Regions from separate parts of the Lysinibacillus sp. G1-3 genome, predicted to be linked through region 3. Evidence: riboswitches for the same ligand, from Rfam matches in the RefSeq annotation. Region 3 holds a riboswitch; each other region holds the start of a gene.
What was found. A riboswitch is a leader RNA that binds a small molecule or an ion and turns the genes downstream of it on or off. The one in region 3 is predicted to bind S-adenosylmethionine.

Region 1 (3,173 bases), on a different contig from region 3:
TGGGAAATCGCCCACCTTCGTCGGATCTCCAGTCACTGCTAAAATATCGTGAATACCTAGTGCATTTAATCCCATTAAATGTGATTGAAGTCCAATTAAATTACGATCTCGGCATGTTATATGAGTTAACGGTCGTACCCCGTGTGTTTCTTTCAGTAAGGCACCCATTGCGACATTACTAATCCTTGGAGAAGCAAGTGAATTATCTGCCATCATGACTACATCTGCGCCCGCCTCATATATTTTTCTTGCTCCCGCAATAAAGCCTTCAATTTCTAAATGTCTTGGTGTATCTAATTCCACTATAACTGAGCGTTCTCGTTTTACTTTTACATGTAATGGTTCGTAATTTGCTGGCTCAGCCTCACGGACAATCTCTACTTTTTCTGGCTTTGCATACTTTTCTTCGACTGGAGATAACTCCTCTAAGTACTTTTTCGCTGCAGCAATATGCTTTGGTGTCGTACCACAGCAACCACCAATTAAACGTACCCCCTGATCACGAAGCTCTACAGCTGCTCGACCAAAATAATCTGCCTCCGACTCATAAACGACACGGCCATCCTCTACATCAAGAAGAGAAGCATTCGGATACGCTGACATAAATGCTTTCTTAGGAAGCTCCACACCTTCAAATGCTTGTATTGTATGGTGAGGACCTAAGCGACAGTTAACACCTACGAGATCAGCACCTAGCGCTTCAAGTTCATGTAAAGCGTTATTTAAGCTCATTCCATTTTGTAAAATTCCTGGTTCGTGCATAGAAACTTGAGCAATAATCGGTAATTTCGTTTTAGCTCGTAGCATTGCTAAAGTCGCTGTTAACTCTTCAAAATCATAATATGTCTCAAGTAAAAGGCCATCTGGATTTCCTGCAAGTAAAACGGTTGCCTGCTCATCAATTGTTGCTAAAATTCCCTCTAACGTTGCGTCGCTTTTTCGAATACCACGGATTCCCCCAATAGTACCTAAGACAAATTGTCCACCATCTGCCGCTGCTCGTTTTGCAATCGTTATAGCAGCTTCATTAAACTGCTGCACACGAGATTCTAATCCATAGCGGGCTAATTTTATGGCATTAGCTCCGTAAGTGTTCGTTTGAATAATATCGGCACCTGCCGCTATATACTCTCTATGAATCTTTTCAATTAATTCAGGTCTTTGTATATTCATTTCCTCGTGGCAATACTCCAAGCCATAGCCATATAAAACTGTACCAATTGCACCATCTGCTGTAAGAACATGCGTTTTTAACCTTTCAAGCAATCCCATAAAACTAGCCTCTCTTCCTTTATTTATAAAAATTAAAATGCAAAAAGCCTTCTTTTACATAAAAAGAAGGCTTTAACGTTTCGTCATTGTTTTTCCTTCTCATCTTCGACACTACGGTCCTCTGGATTTAGCACCTGACAATAAGTTGGTTGCTGAAGCTTCATAGGGCCAGTCCCTCAGCTTCTCTTGATAAGAATGTTGTATGAATTTTTTAAATAATTAAAAGAATCATATCGTTTACGAACGATTGAGTCAAGACTATTTCACAGAACAGAGGTAAAATCTCACGAAAAATACCATATTTTGATTTAAATCAAACAATTACGATAGTTTTTCAGCAAGCTCCTCACCAATTTTTTTACCATTTTGAATACACGCACCTATGCCCACTCCGAAATAAGAGCAACCCGCTATTGATAAATTCGGATAGTTTTTCTCAAGCTCTTGTACGAGACCTTGCAACGCTTCACGATGTGCCAAATCATACTTTGGCATTTGGTCGATCCATTTTGTCACGTCCACAATTGTTGGAGTTTCCTCAATCCCCAAGCTTTTTCTTACATCCTCTAGAGCAACCGCTGCTAACTCTTCATCTGACATCAAACGCAATCTCTCATACTCAGGGTTAATGCTCTTATAAAAAAGTCGTACAAGTAATTTTCCTTCTGCTGACGTGTGTTTCCACTTGCGACTTGTCCACGTTGCTGCATTACAAATAACATCCGAATTATGTGACACAATATAGCCTGTTCCATCCGCGGGTAATCTATTATCTGGTACATCAAACCCTAAGTAAATCGTAATGGCGGATGCAGTATTGAATTGTTCAAAATAGCCGTTCAAAGATTCATCCTGCAATAAGCTTTGTACCGCTTCATTTGGCAGTGCCATGACAACATGATTTGCTTCAATTATTTTACCGTTTGCTAATGTAACGGAGTACTGATTCTCCTGCTTTTTAACACTTATAGTGGCAATCCCTTTTATAATTTCTACATCCGTTAATGTTTCTTCAAGTCGATCAATTAATGACGATAAACCATTTTTAAATGAAATAAATTTTTTATTGGCGGCTTTCAAAAATTGTTCCCTGTTTGCATCAAAGCCTTTAATAATACTACCGTAATCGTTTTTGTAATCGATTAAATACGGTAAAGTGGAAGCAATTGAAAGTTGATTTAAATCTCCCGAGTATACACCTGCAAGTACGGGCGCTATTTGGTTTTGAACAAGCTCCTCACCTAAATAGTACGTTAAAAATTCCCCAATCGAACTTTCCTTTGTAAACTCTTCATTTGGCATGGTTAAATCCTTTAATGCTTCTTTTTTACCTTTCTCTGATACAAGCGTGCTTTCCTCTAGAGATTGTAAGCTCATAGGAATACCAAACGTTGAATCTGCTGGGATAGCATGTAGCTCATTATTTGTGAAAATATACGAAACACCCGTTTCGTTATACACAAGATTTTGTTCAAAATTAAGTTCTTCTACTAACTCCATAACACCTTTATGACGCGCTACTATAGAATCTGCTCCTGTTTCCATGATAAAGCCTTGTTCATATGCAGAGTGAAGCTTACCACCAAGGTATGTATTTTTTTCAACGAGTACAAGCTTTACATTTAAGTTTTTCTCCTGAACTTGACGTTGTAAATAATGCATCGTACACAAACCCGTAATTCCGCCACCTAATACAACTACTGTTTTCATATTAACCGCCCCTATTTTTAGTTCTTTATTTCAGTATAAACTTTTTTTATCGAAAATTACGTTAAACCCTTTACAAATTTAGCAAAAATGGAGCTATCCAGCGCATAGGATAGCTCCATTCTTTTCTATGTTCAATTAGTATATATTGAATTTAACAGCATATTTTCACCGGTATTTTTATCTACCTAGCG
Region 2 (3,173 bases), on a different contig from region 3:
CGCTTCATCACTGAGTAAAATCTCAGGCTCTTGGGCTAGTGCACGTGCAATAGCGACACGTTGCTTTTGACCACCCGAAAGCTGGCTAGGATAACTATCTAATTTCTCTGTTAGGCCAACAATTTCTGCATATTTTGCAACGCGTTTTTTCACTTCAGAGTCGTTATAGCCTAGAAGCTTTAATGGTACCGAGATATTGTTGTAAACGGTCGCTGTTTTTAAGAGATTAAAATGCTGGAAGATCATGCCGATTTTTTGACGCGTTTCGCGAAGGTCGTTTAAAGAAAGGGAAGTAATATCTACATTGTCGATCAATACTTTACCTGTTGTTGGACGCTCTAATAAATTAACACAGCGAATAAGGGTACTTTTTCCTGCACCACTGTAGCCAATAACCCCATGAATTTCACCTTTTTTGACATGTAGGTTAATGCCATCTACTGCTTTAACGATGCCTTTTTTAGTTTTAAATTCTTTTGTTATATTTTCTAGTTGAATCATACTGTGATATCTCCTTTCTAAGTCCTTTTATAAAGCAAGAATCTGCTAGCATTCCTATAGGAGTCTCGCAGATTCTTAATTTATGAAAGGCCCTTCATCGTTACTTACCAGCTTGGAATGATAGAACCTTTGAATTCCTCTTCAATAAATTTGCGTACTTCATCAGATTGATAGGCTTCAACAAATTTTTTAATCGCTGGGTCATCCTCGTTTTCAGAACGTACCGCGATGTAGTTTACATATGGAGAGTTAGTAGATTCTAAAAGAATGGAGTCTTTTTTAGGATCAATACCAGCATCAAGAGCGAAGTTCGTATTAATAGCTGCCACATCTACTTCACTAAGCTGCTTCGGAATTTGTGCAGCTTCTAATTCAATGAATTTAAAATTCTTTTTGTTTTCTTCCACATCGCGAGTAGAAGCTGTTAAGTCTGCACCTTCTTTTAATTTAATGATGCCTGCCTCTTGAAGAACAAATAGAGCACGAGCACCGTTTGTTGGATCATTTGGTAATCCGAAAGTAGCACCATCAGGAACTTCATCCAATGATTTATATTTCTCAGAGTAAATGCCCATTGGAGTTAAAATTGTTTTTCCTACTGGCACTAAATCTGTTTTGTGATCTTTGTTAAATGCATCGAGGAAAGGCTTGTGTTGATAGCTGTTTACATCAAGATCACCCTCGGCTAACGATGTATTTGGCAAAACATAATCAGAGAACGTTTTTAGTTCTACCTCTAAGCCATTTTCTTTGGCAACTTTTGCAGCAATTTCTGCAATTTGTTCGTGTGGACCAGAAGTTACACCTACTACAATTTTATTTTCATTAATAGCCTTACCTTGACTACCTTTATCTTCTTTAGTACCGCAACCTACTAATGCTGCTACTAATGTGAGACTTGCTAAACCTAGTAAAATTTTGTTTTTCTTTTTCATGAGACATACCTCCAAAGTTGTTTTATCGGTTTGTATAAAAAACAATTTCGCCTTGGCGTAATTGCTGTCCGGATTTTGAATTGTGCTAGCACAATTCATTCCTTTTTAAAATCCGTGACATTCGCCAGAGGCTTTTATCTTCATGTAAATGAAGATAAAAAAAACTCTCTTAAAAAATTAAGAGAGGCTCATAAAAAAGTGTCCTCTCTTATCTTTCAAACGATATCGTTTGCAGGATTTAGCACCTTCCTTAAAAAAGGAGGTTGCCGAGCTTCATAGGGCCAGTCCCTCAGCTACTCTTGATAAGAGATTTATAATATTTTTTTGTAAATCCGATAGGACTAATATAAATTATTGGTTATGGTAAGTCAATGGAATTTTTAAAATTTTTTATTTTATTACAATATTCCATTAAGGGAGATGGGTGGGAATGTTAGTGAGAGTCAACTATGTGTGGGGTGGGAGATATGAAACGCATTTTCATGGCTCTATGAGCGATTAGTGGGGTGGTGTGTCCGTATGAAGAAATGGGTTATGACCAATGTTATCCAATAGAAGAAGGGCTAGAGCTACCACAAAAGATAGTGAGATCAAAAGACTGTCCCTTAGCAAGCGTGAGCTGATGGGACAGTTTTTTTGATAGAGGGAATCAAATGTTCATGAGTTAAATAGGTTTAATTTTTCAATTCTGCTGACCGCTTCACGTAAGCGTTCTTCACTTACGAGTAAACCTACACGAACATAGCCTTCACCGTATTGACCGAAGCCATTGCCAGCAGCTACTGCGATATCAGCTTTGTTGAGCAATACATCAGCAAACTGCTCGCTTGTATAACCTAATGGAACAGGGAGCCATGCAAAGAAAGAGCCCTTTGGTGCCGTTACTTGCCAACCAATGCGCTGTGCTTCTTCGATAAGAACATTTCGTCGACGCTCATAAGTCGCTCTTAGCGTATTCGCGCAATCCTGTGATGCTGTAAGGGCAACCGCTGCTGCTTGTTGTACGGCAGGGAATTGACTACAAAATAGATGATCTTGAATAAGATTAATAGCCGCAACAATATCAGCGTTACCAACTGCAAATCCAATACGCCAGCCTGCCATATTGTATGTTTTAGATAATGTATACATCTCGATGCCGACCTCTTTGGCACCTTCCGCTTGCAGGAAACTAATAGGTTTCTTGCCGTCAAATCCAATTGCACCGTAAGCGAAATCATGTGAGACGATCATGTTGTGCTCTTTAGCAAAGCGCGCCGTTTCCTCGAAAAATTCAAGTGTTGCAGTACCACCAGTTGGGTTGTTCGGGTAATTTAAGTAAAGTAGCTTAGCCTTTTCTTTTACGTCATCAGAAAGAGCATGATAATCAGGCAGGAAATCATTTTCTGCAAATAGTGGCATAACTTCAAAATTAACATCACCTAATACAACACCAGATAAGTAATCTGGATATCCAGGATCGGGTAATAACATTGTATCACCGGGGTTTAAAACCGCTAATGGTAGCTCAACAAGACCAATTTTTGTACCACCAAGAATAGCTACCTCAGTTTCAGGGTCAATATCAACATTGTATTCACGTTTGTAGAAGTCTGCAGCTGCTTGACGTAATTCTACTAGGCCGCGGAATGGAGAATATTTATGATTTTGAGGGTTTTCAGCTGCCTCCTGTAACGCTTTTATAACGTGTTGGGGAGTGGGCTGATCTGGATTGCCTTGACCGAGATTGATAACATC
Region 3 (3,173 bases):
CAGGACATGTCCCTTTTACCGATGTAGGTCAGTTAGTCGTTATCGCATGAATGCGATGGTTTTAGGCTAACATCCCCTAAGCACTCTTTTCTGATTCCGTGACATCCACCGGGGGCTTTAACTTCTTTCAACGGGTGTTTAGACACCCGCTGAAAGAAGTTAAAAACAACGAAAGGGGCAATAGCATGTTAAGCCCCTTTCTGTAATAGTATCTTAAAATATTTGTCCAACTACTTTATTACTTTAGCTGAATAGTTTATAAACCTGCTTTTTCTTTTAATGCGTCTGCTTTGTCCGTTTGTTCCCAAGGTACATTTAAGTCTGTACGACCGAAGTGACCATATGCTGCAGTTTGCTTATAAATTGGGCGACGAAGGTTAAGCATTTTAATAATCCCTGCTGGGCGTAGGTCAAATAGCTCGCGTACCCATTTTACAATTTCACTTTCCGTAACTTTTCCTGTCCCGAATGTATCAACAGCAATAGATACAGGTTGAGCAACACCAATAGCATAAGCTAGTTGTACTTCAGCTCGATCTGCTAAACCAGCTGCTACGATATTTTTTGCCACATAGCGGGCTGCATATGCCGCTGAACGGTCTACCTTAGTTGCATCCTTACCAGAGAAAGCACCACCACCATGACGGGCATAGCCACCGTATGTATCAACGATGATTTTACGTCCAGTTAGACCAGCATCTCCTTTTGGACCACCAATTACGAATCGGCCAGTTGGGTTGATGAAATATTTAGTCTCGGCATCTAATAATTCACTCGGAACAACTGGAGCAATAACGAATTCTTTTAAGTCTGCTTGAATTTGCTCAAGTGTAGCTTCTTCGTCATGCTGTGTAGAAATGACAATCGTATCAACTCGCACTGGTACATTGTTTTCATCATACTCAATTGTTACTTGTGTTTTTCCATCTGGACGTAAATAACCTAGTTCACCAGATTTACGTACTTCCGTTAAACGACGAGCCAATTTATGCGCTAAACTAATTGGTAACGGCATAAGCTCTGGTGTTTCGTTACATGCATAACCGAACATTAAGCCTTGGTCACCTGCGCCAATTGCTTCAATGTCAGCGTCTGTCATAGAGCCTTCACGTGCCTCTAATGCTTGGTCAACACCTTGAGCAATATCAGGTGATTGTTCACCAATAGCAACAAGTACTGCTAGATTTTCAGCATCAAAGCCATATTTCCCACGTGTATAACCGATTTCTGCTACAGTATCACGAACGATACCTTTAATGTCTACATAAGTAGACGTAGTAATTTCTCCTGCTACTAATACTAAACCAGTAGTTACTGTTGTTTCACACGCTACACGTGCGTTTGGATCTTCTGCTAAAATAGCATCTAAAATGGCATCCGAGATTTGATCACAAATTTTGTCTGGATGTCCTTCTGTTACACTTTCTGATGTAAACAGTCGACGTTTTGTCATTTGGTTTTCCTCCAATTACTTTTACAAATAATATTTGCGAATTAATACGGTACTCATTACCCATGTCAAGCCCGCTCCTATAGATTGAACTCTAAAGCAGTTGTCGCTGTCGCTACGTTTCACTACGCTTTCGCATAAAAAACAACTACTGCTTTTAACACGAGGTTTTCGAAAGATCCGTCATTATAATAAGGAAAGGACTATATACTTACCTTTACATTCGTTTTTAACAATAAAAAAATCCTTTTCTCACGCTTACTTTACATGAGGAAAGGAATAATGACTTCGTAACCTTTCACTCTTATCGTTCAAGGGGTTTCCCTTGCATCAGGTTGGCACCAGCGCATGTCGTGAAATAGTTCATGCAGGTTGCCGGGTTTCACAGGGCCTGACCCTCCACCAGCTCGGGATAAGAGTATCCGTTCAATATCTCATAATACGGAAAAGGTCGAACGTTGTCAAATATTTTTAACTTCTTTCAGCGAGTGCCCAAACACCCGCTAAAATAGGGAAACTCAGTGTAAGAACGCCACGTCCTGTAGCATTACCGAAAGCGAAAATCATGTCGGCTCTCGTGCTGTCACTGTCGCAAAGACAAAAACACATTGCTGTCACTACGTTAACACTGCGCTTTCGCAAAATAACGTCTACAGGCATAAGCACAAAACCGATTCCGGACGCTTTGTTTATCTATAGCGAAAGCAAAGCGTTAGCTACAGTTATACCATTATTATGAAACTCATTTGTATTATCCTGTAAATTCAAACAAAATAATCCCTACTCTCCACCTCACATCATGTGTTAACATATGTGTAACCCTTTACAGCACATTTTGTAGTGAAAGCAAAGCGTCAGCTACGGAACATGTGGTGGATGAAAATGATTGTAGCCCCTTTTCAATCGAAGACAAGCTCCAACTAATAAAAAACAAGCTGAAAACTTCACATCCTGTGCGAACCTCATATAAGCCAAAAGCTTCTAGAACACAATTTTGCTGTGTCGAAAGTGATTGACTGATCACTTATAATAAATAGGGTAAAAAGCATTATCAAAACGAATCAATTTACTTTTTGTCGTTTTCTTGAAAAGTAATAAAATCTGAAAAATAATTTCTGAATTAGTATAGATTATTTAAGCAATTGTGTTATACTATTTTTGAAATTAAGAAAATCTCCCTCAGACTCAAGGGAATACTATAAAAAAGGATGGTATTTAATCGATGAATTCAGTAGAAATTGCAAACGAACTGAAGGAATTATTAAGCGGCAGTAACATTAATGTTCAACTTTCAGTACCACAATTAGCTGAAAAAGCTACTTCTCGTGGTGAAGCTATGTTAACAGTAGATGGCGCAGTTCGTGCAGAAACTGGCAAATACACTGGTCGTTCACCTAAAGATAAATATACGGTAGAAGAAGAGAGCACAAAAGATAAAATTGACTGGGGAAAAGTTAACCGACCAATTTCTTCTGAAGTGTTCGATAACTTATATGTAAAAGTAGTAAAATATTTAAAAGAACAGGACGAATTATTCGTATTCAAAGGCTTTGCTGGTGCTGACAAAGATTCTCAATTAAGCATTCAAGTAATCAATGAATATGCTTGGCACAATCTGTTCGCTCATCAATTATTTATCCGTCCAACTAAAGAGGAATTAGCTTCTCATGTTGCTGACTTCACAGTTATCTCAGCTCCTAATTTCAAAGCAGACCCTGCCGTT
Region 4 (3,173 bases), on a different contig from region 3:
TCTTAATTATGGGACTATTTATGTTTATGAATGTACCGGGATTACAGCTTTATGCCGTTCAGATTTCAGAAAAATATATACCATCAGCTATCTCAATGGCTTCAGCATTAAATATTTCGGCCTTTAACATTGGTATTTTCCTAGGATCATACATTGGAGGAATTATCGTTCGCCAACAATCATTAGCGCATACTCCTATATACGGATTCGGCATGGTGATGATTGCTGCAGCTACTACGTTCCTATGGTTAATCTTCGATAGAAACAAACAATAGGTACGTTTCTTATAAATAAAAAATGTGAGGAAGGTGCTTTCTAAAATGCCCCTTCCTTATTGCTATTTATTAGATTCAAGGAAAGTATCATCAAAATATGCTTTAAAATTTGGATACAGATAGTCTAATGACGATAGAATATCGGCATCATCATCAAATAAAATTTCATGTTCAATTTCATATATGGCACAACTTTCTTCATCAGCATTATTATTTAAATCAATACAAATTATTTTTCCATACTCTGTATCCCACGAAAATGGAAGATATCCTAAACTGCATAATGATGGATTAAACATATCTCTTACATTATTTAAAGGATCCTCAATACTTTGGTCAGGTATTACACCAAAATAATGATGATACGTTGAAATAAAAGCTTTATACCATTCGGGAAAATTAAGTCCGAACTCTTTTTCTAACGTTTGAATATCTCCCTCCGTTACGGTGGAAGGAATCATTCTCCACACAGACCACTCTGCATCGATATCAACTACCTTCATTTCTTCAGGTACATCCGGGCACATCCACCTACAAAATCCATCTTCAGACACCTGATTATAACGTTCATAGTAAACTTCAAAACCATTTTTTATGTATGCACGAATATCCATTTTAATAACTCCTTTTGAAGAAGAATAAATTGATCGGGATTTAAGCCGTTGAACTGAGGTCCTTTTCGCTCAAGCTTTTCAAAGCACGGCCATTAACACCTAAAGTCTCTGTTGTACATAAGATAATGTATCAACTATAGGATAGGAGGAATTTAGTGTATTACAATCCTTATCCGTATTTTGTCTATCCTAATTATTATCTGGCATGGGTAATGGCAAATCAACCAACTACTCAACTACCTTCTAGACATCTAGCAATGCCTGACCCAACGAATAGAGGTCCATTTCCATCCATCAATACAGTAAAATTAAAGACTTCTGCGAAACGAATCAAAGTTATTATGCAGCAAGCACAATTACTTACGGATAAAATTGATGAATCAGAGCAATTTGCACATGATCTTATGAACGCAGCACAACAATCAAATAAAACAGAAGTTGAAAAGTTAATTGCGTCAACAGGCATTACGGTAAAATTCGATACTACCTATACACCAGATGGATTTCGTATACTATTTACTGATAGCGGCTGTTGTAAGCTAACACTAATTTTGGGTTGGTGAAAAGTTGGTCCTTTGAAGAGGGCCTCTTTTTTTTGCCTTTAGCATCTTCTTTATGAATTATAACCACGTATCCCTACTGAACTTGTAAACTATATATAAATATGCTAAAGTATTCATAAATTTCATTTCTGAAAATTCTTATATTTTATTTTCTTATCAAGAGAGACGGAGGGATTGGCCCTATGAAGTCTCAGCAACCAGCCTATAGGTATGGTGCTAATTCCAAATGGCAAAATTTAGCCTTGAAGATGAGAAGACTTACTGCATTTGCTTTGCACAAGAGTCCTCTTCTACAAGGAGGGCTCTTTTTTATTGTTGCATTCAAAATAATTAACAGAAAGCAGGGAAATATTATGGCAAACGACCTTTTACAAGCAATAAAATTATTGAAATCAAAAGAATGGGTTGATTTAACACATATATTCGGTCCAGACTCTCCTCATTTCTTTATGTTTGATGATGCAAAATTTGAAACATTATTTTCCCATGATGATGGCTTCTTTGCACAACAATTCACTTTCCCTGGGCAATACGGAACACATATCGACCCACCTATCCATTTCGTGCGAGATGCACGTTATTTAGAGGAATTGGAGCTAAAAGAACTAGTACTACCACTAATCGTTATTGATAAATCGAAGGAAGCTGAAATTAACAACGATTACACGTTAAGCATTCAAGATATTCTTAACTTTGAAGCTGAATATGGAGAAATTGAAGAAGGTACCTTCGTTGCGCTACGTACCGATTGGAGTAAACGTTGGCCAGATAAAGAGGCTTTCAGCAACAAAGATGCTGATGGCAATAATCATATTCCTGGCTGGGGATTAGAAGCGTTGCAATTTTTATTCAACGAACGAAAAGTAAGTGCGATCGGCCACGAAACTTTTGATACGGATTCAGCAACAGATTTTCGTAAAAACGGTAAGTTAGATGGCGAATATTTTGTGCTTGAGCAAGATACTTATCAAATTGAGCTTATGACAAATTTGGATAAGCTACCTCCAAAAGGCGCCGTTATATTCAATATTGTGGCAAAGCCTGAAAAAGCATCTGGATTCCCTGTCCGCTCATTTGCTATATTGCCTTAATATAGCAACAGGTCTGATTCAATACATATTGCACCAGACCTTTCTTAATCATTTATTTAGATTTTTTTCCTTTTTAGAAACACGATCAACATAAGAGCTATGAACTTAATACGATTTTTTCCATTAAATGATTTTTAGCTCACGAAGAGCATAATCAATACCATCTTCTGTTGATTTCTTTGTTACAAAATTAGCGACATTTTTTAAAGCTTCACTACCATTACCCATTGCAATACCAAAGCCGACCTGCTCTAGCATGTCGATATCATTATCTCCATCCCCAAAAGCAAGTGCTTCTTCTGTACTCAAGTCGAAATATTCTAGTACAGCTTGAACAGCAATAGACTTAGAAATATCATGTTGCAAAATATTTGTAATGTAAGGATGCCACCTTTTAAATAATAAATGAGGAAATGTAGAGGTATACTTTTTCTCAATATCCTCATCAACATATAAACACATTAAATACACCTCTTGCGTTACAATATCTTCATTGATAACGGGAAACTCCCGCAAAGATAATGTTTCTTTCATAGCTTTTAATGTTTCTTCTTCTTGGACGTTATTCATTGATAATGTTTCTGTGAAAAACGATAGACTTTGTTTATTTTCATCAGCAAAAGCCTTCAC

Region 1: another riboswitch for S-adenosylmethionine. It lies ahead of ACVYAD_RS24110 (bifunctional homocysteine S-methyltransferase/methylenetetrahydrofolate reductase); the one in region 3 lies ahead of metK (methionine adenosyltransferase).
Region 2: another riboswitch for S-adenosylmethionine. It lies ahead of ACVYAD_RS15570 (MetQ/NlpA family ABC transporter substrate-binding protein); the one in region 3 lies ahead of metK (methionine adenosyltransferase).
Region 4: another riboswitch for S-adenosylmethionine. It lies ahead of ACVYAD_RS09905 (cyclase family protein); the one in region 3 lies ahead of metK (methionine adenosyltransferase).

The regions. Positions count from the first base shown of each region.
Region 1 covers NZ_JBWHYQ010000032.1:30,985-34,157, forward strand. The annotation lists gene ACVYAD_RS24110 (bifunctional homocysteine S-methyltransferase/methylenetetrahydrofolate reductase) at 1-1,272, opposite strand, end outside; SAM riboswitch class I at 1,369-1,468, opposite strand; gene ACVYAD_RS24115 (protoporphyrinogen oxidase) at 1,594-2,982, opposite strand.
Region 2 covers NZ_JBWHYQ010000013.1:150,408-153,580, reverse strand. The annotation lists gene ACVYAD_RS15575 (methionine ABC transporter ATP-binding protein) at 1-501, opposite strand, end outside; gene ACVYAD_RS15570 (MetQ/NlpA family ABC transporter substrate-binding protein) at 606-1,436, opposite strand; SAM riboswitch class I at 1,642-1,745, opposite strand; gene ACVYAD_RS15565 (aminotransferase class I/II-fold pyridoxal phosphate-dependent enzyme) at 2,094-3,173, opposite strand, start outside.
Region 3 covers NZ_JBWHYQ010000014.1:146,598-149,770, forward strand. The annotation lists gene metK (methionine adenosyltransferase) at 257-1,453, opposite strand; SAM riboswitch class I at 1,752-1,869, opposite strand; gene pckA (phosphoenolpyruvate carboxykinase (ATP)) at 2,673-3,173, shown strand, end outside.
Region 4 covers NZ_JBWHYQ010000008.1:87,373-90,545, reverse strand. The annotation lists gene ACVYAD_RS09920 (MFS transporter) at 1-275, shown strand, start outside; gene ACVYAD_RS09915 (SMI1/KNR4 family protein) at 338-889, opposite strand; gene ACVYAD_RS09910 (YuzC family spore coat inner layer protein) at 1,045-1,452, shown strand; SAM riboswitch class I at 1,603-1,707, shown strand; gene ACVYAD_RS09905 (cyclase family protein) at 1,806-2,543, shown strand; gene ACVYAD_RS09900 (Cof-type HAD-IIB family hydrolase) at 2,667-3,173, opposite strand, start outside.